2 regions of the Streptomyces sp. SX-6 genome follow, and region 2 is predicted to be linked to the other one. Evidence: riboswitches for the same ligand, from Rfam matches in the RefSeq annotation. Region 2 holds a riboswitch; the other holds the start of a gene.

Region 1 (2,472 bases), on a different contig from region 2:
GGGCGGAAGTCGCTCTCCACCACCAGGTGGACCTCAAGGCGGCCGCCGCGGAACCGGCAGCCGTCCAGGTTCCCCAGTTCGACGGGCTTCTCCAGCTCGGCCATCCCCAGGAGGTCTCCCCAGAACACCCGGCTCAGGCCCTCGCCGCCCGGCGGTATGGCGAGTTGGAGGTGGTGCACACCGTCGAAGGCGAAGTCGAAGGCGTAGTCATGGATGGCTGCGGCGGTCATGGTGTCTCCTCCCCGGCCGCTCGGTCGTACGGACTTCACGACGCCGCCTTCGACGGTTCGAACGCGTACCCGGTCTGCCCGGCGTCCGTGATGACGGCCCCGTACCGGGAGCCGAGCTTGCGCCGCAGGCGTGCGATATGCGTGTCGACCGTACGTGTCTCGCCGACGGCGGAGCGCTGCCACACCAGCTCCATCAACTTCTCATGCTTGTACGGGCGTTGGGGATGCGTGGCGAAGTGGGCGAGGAGTTCGAACTCCATGCAGGTCAGCTTGACCGGCCGGCCGTCCGCCGAGACCGTGCGGCGTTCGAGGTCGAGGACAAGGCCGCCCACGCGGTGTACCGGTGCGTGCGGAGACTCCATGTCGTCGGCAACCGCCGACGGCCGGCGGTCCAGATGCCAGTGCAGGTCGCTGACCGCGGGCTCCAGCCAGACGAGGGAGAGCAGTTGCGACAGGACGGTGACGATGGGGCCCTGCGTGGCGAAGCCGGCCTCCAGGAGCGCGGAGCCGGGCGTCTCACTCCGGCTGGACATCTCCGTCAGGCACACATCGGGGCCGGTCAGGGCCCGGGTGAGCCGGGCCCGTACCCGAGGTTCGTCGACCGTGTCGCACATGACGTGGGCTACGCCGTGCAGGGGGGCGTTGACGGTCGCGTACGAGGCACTGTCAATGAGACGTTCGACGGTTTCCTGCAGGAGTCCGGCTGGAAGGAACATGTCGGAGTCTCCTCTCTGTTCAAGGCTGTCAGGCGTGGGACAGCACGGCGGCTCCGGCGATGCGGCGCGCGGCGGGCAGGGGCAGGCCGGTGAAGTGCGAGAGCCAGTGGGCGTCGCGCCCCTGCTGGGCGAGGATGTAGGCGAGGTGCACCCGCGGGTCGTACGCGGCGTGCGGGGCATAGGGCCGGGGGCAGGTGCCGGGATCGTCGAGCCGGTAGGTCCGCTCCGGTCCGTCGCCCAGCACCAAGTTCACGTGCGGGCAGGCGTATTCGGGGCAGCGCCTGCGGCCGACGGCCGGCGGCAGGCACTGGCGGGTCGGCGCGGAGAGCTCGGCACGGTGTGCGAGAAGGCGCACGGTGCCCTCCCTTCTCCATGGGAAGTCGTCGGGCGGGTCGGAATGCGGGGAAGAGGACCGTCGTGACACAGGACAACGCCCCGGACCGGCATCAGGCCGTACGGATGCCAGGGCGGTGCCGCGCGTGTACGCGGGAAAGGTGATTACCTCACGCCAGGCCGGAGCGAGGGCAGGCAAAAGCGGGGCCTACTGTGGCCCGGACTGCTCGGACTGCAATCCATGTCTCTCGCCTCCTCCCGGCCGGGGCGCACGCGGGCGCCGTGATGGACGCGGCAAGGAGCGGACCGGCCGGTACGGCCGACTCACCCCAACTCGTCAGAGCTTTGGCACTGCACGGCGTAATCCCCTTGCCGGGGAAGCCACTTGGGGTCACCCCTTAGGCCGGGGAGACCTGTCCTGAACCTGGGCGTCTCTCGACGTCGTGGGGTCAGTGGCCTGTGTCCGTGCAGACGCCTCACCGAACGAGGTGCCTCATACGGTCCGAGCGTAGCGCCGCAGTTGTGCGTGCGCGCAAGCGTTTGACCCAACTTTGACGCCCCCGCAACAAATCGGGCATCCGGCTACAACGCGTTCTGGGCGCCGGGTTCCAGGGTCAGTTCACCGTCGTCGTGGTCGTAGTCGTACAGCTCGGCGTAGCGGCCCCAGTCGATCGCGGTCTCGAGCTGGTTGCGGGCCTCCTCGGCGGAGAAGCCGCGCCGCAGCAGGTCCAGGAAGAAGCCTTCGCGCAGGGTGTGGCCCTCGGTCGCGGCCAGGGCCTGGACGATGGCGCGGATCAGGGGCGCGCGGGTCGCGGCGTGGCGGGCGAAGAGCTTCTTGCTGGTGAGGATGTCGGCCGCGGAGAACTCGCGGCCGGTGTCCGTGATGGTGATCCGCGGGCCGTCGACCCGGGCGAGGCCGAGCATGACGGCGGCGTCGACGAGCGGGAGGAGGTCGTCGACCTCGAAGTTGAGCTCGTCGGCGATCTCCGCCAGGCCGTCCTCGCCTCCGCGGGCGATCAGGATCTCCAGCAGGCCGGCCAGTCCGCCGACGCTGACGTCCGGCAGCGGGGCACTGATCGGGGTCGGCGCGGGGGCCGGGCGGGCCGGGCCGCCCGCCGGTGCCTCGACGGCCTCGGCAGCCGCTGCCTCGCGGCCGGTGAGGATGGCGTAGACCGTGTCGACGAGGGCTTCGA
Region 2 (2,472 bases):
GCCGCAAGGTCGTCGGCATCAACGGCATCTACTGCGCGACCAAGTTCGCCGTGCACGCGGCCTCCGAGGCCATCCGCGAGCAGGCGGCCCCGTACGGCGTGCGCGTCACCGTGATCGCCCCCGGCTATGCGGACACCGAGCTGAGCTCCCACATCACCGACGAGCGGACCAGGAACGCCTACCAGGCCGAGGAGGCGTCACTGACGGGCGGACTGGCGGCGGACGACGTAGCGGAGGCCGTGCGGTACGTCTACCGGCAGCCGCCGAGCGTCTGCATCCGCGAGATCGTCCTCGCGGACACGGGACAGACGATCTGAGTACGCCCGGATACGCCCAGGTACGCCTTGCGGGTAAACGTCAAGCTTCCGTCAAGTAGTTGCGTCATTGTGCAAGTAAGGGTCTATGCTGCACATGGTTCGAAAAGCAGGAGGCACCTCGTTCGGTGAGGCGTCTTCACGGACACAGGCCACTGACCCCACGACGTCGAGAGACGCCCAGGTTCAGGACAGGTCTCCCCGGCCTAAGGGGTGACCCCAAGTGGCTTCCCCGACAAGGGGATTACGCCGTGGAGTGCCAAAGCTCTGACGAGTAGGGGTGAACCAGTCATCTGGGCTGGTCCGCTCCTTGCCGTGTCGTTCGGCGCCCGCGTGCGCCCCGGCCGGGAGGAGGCGAGAGATATGGATGGCAGTTGCAGTAGTCCGGGCCACAGTCGGCCCCGCATCCGTACGTCCTCGCTGACCTCCGGTACGCGGTAACCACCTTCCCTGCGCGCTTCTCGCGTCACAGATCTGATACCCGTGCGGCATCTGCCGCCTCGGGTGTTCGGCCTGCCCGCTCGCAGGGGGGATTGCTGCTGCGTGCCCCAAACCTCCCCCGACGGGGGACTCGGGAGGCTTGTCATGACCGACACGATCACTCCGCCCAGCTCGGCACCACGCGCCGCTGTACTGGACGACGCGCACATCGGAGACATCCGGGGCGCGCTCGGCACCATCAAGGTGGACGACACCGGCAACCGCAAGGGCCTGTCCGCCAAGTTCAAGACCCTGCTCGCGATCATCGGCCCCGGCCTGATCGTGATGGTCGGCGACAACGACGCCGGCGCCTTCGACACCTACGGCAACGCCGGCCAGAACTACGGCACCAGCCTGCTGTGGACGCTGCTGATGCTCGTCCCGGTGCTGTACGTCAACCAGGAGATGGTGCTGCGCCTCGGCGCGGTCACCGGCGTGGGGCACGCCCGGCTGATCCTGGAGCGGTTCGGAAAGTTCTGGGGCGCGTTCTCCGTCATCGACCTGTTCCTGCTCAACGCCCTGACAATCGTTACCGAGTTCATCGGCGTCACACTCGCGGTCGGCTATCTCGGACTGCCCAAGACGCTGAGCGTGCTGGTGGCGGCGGCCGTGGTCATCATGGCCGCGACCACAGGATCGTTCCGCCGCTTCGAGCGCACCGCGGTGCTGCTGTGCGCGGGTTCGCTGCTGCTCATCCCGATCTACTTCATGATCCACCCGAGCACCGGCACGATGGCCCACGACTTCGTCGTCCCCGGCATGCCGAAGGACTCCAAGCTCGCCGACGTGATGATGCTGATCATCTCGATCGTGGGCACCACCGTGGCCCCGTGGCAGCTGTTCTTCCAGCAGTCGTACGTCATCGACAAGCGCATCACGCCGCGCTTCATGAAGTACGAGAAGGCCGACCTGTGGCTCGGCATCGTGGTCGTGGTCCTCGGCGCCGCCGCCATGATCGGCTTCACCGCCGCGACCTTCATGGGCACCAAGGAGTTCGGCAACTTCACCGACGCCTCCGGCATCGCCCAGGGCCTCGAGGCCCACGCGGGCAAGCTGGCCGGCGTGCTGTTCGCGATCGCCCTGCTCGACGCCTCGATCATCGGCGCCTCCGCGGTGTCGCTGTCCACCGCCTACGCGCTCGGTGACGTGCTCGGCCTCAAGCACTCCCTGCACCGCGGGGTCCGCGGCGCCAAGGGCTTCTACGCCATCTTCGCCGGCGTCATCCTGCTCGCCGCGATCATCGTGATCATCCCCGGCTCCCCGCTCGGCCTGATCACCACCGGCGTGCAGACCCTGGCCGGCGTCCTGCTGCCCTCCGCGACCGTCTTCCTCCTGCTGCTCTGCAACGACAAGGCCGTCCTCGGCCCCTGGATCAACGGCCGCTGGACCAACGCCTTCACGTCGCTGGTCGTCGGCGTCCTCGTCACGCTGTCCATCATCCTGACCGCGTCGGTCGCCTTCCCCGACATCACCTCCGGCGCGATCTTCGACATCATGGCCGTCTGCGGCGTCGCGGGCATCCTGGCCGTCGGCTACGCGGAGATCCGCCGCCGCCGCAAGGGCTGGGCCCTCGCCGCCCCCGTCGACCGCACGGGCAAGGAGAGCTGGCGGATGCCGCCGCTCGAGGAACTGTCCGCGCCGGTCATGTCCACCGGTCGCAAGATCGGCATGGGCGCCC

What was found. A riboswitch is a leader RNA that binds a small molecule or an ion and turns the genes downstream of it on or off. The one in region 2 is predicted to bind magnesium.
Region 1: another riboswitch for magnesium. It lies ahead of ACV530_RS22695 (hypothetical protein); the one in region 2 lies ahead of ACV530_RS13530 (NRAMP family divalent metal transporter).

The regions. Positions count from the first base shown of each region.
Region 1 covers NZ_JBTHHU010000019.1:96,885-99,356, forward strand. Annotated here, with positions in the region: gene ACV530_RS22685 (VOC family protein) at 1-230, opposite strand, end outside; gene ACV530_RS22690 (winged helix-turn-helix domain-containing protein) at 266-946, opposite strand; gene ACV530_RS22695 (hypothetical protein) at 975-1,301, opposite strand; M-box (ykoK) riboswitch at 1,601-1,774, opposite strand; gene ACV530_RS22700 (ABC transporter ATP-binding protein) at 1,862-2,472, opposite strand, start outside.
Region 2 covers NZ_JBTHHU010000009.1:41,644-44,115, forward strand. Annotated here, with positions in the region: gene ACV530_RS13525 (SDR family oxidoreductase) at 1-317, shown strand, start outside; M-box (ykoK) riboswitch at 428-601, shown strand; gene ACV530_RS13530 (NRAMP family divalent metal transporter) at 900-2,472, shown strand, end outside.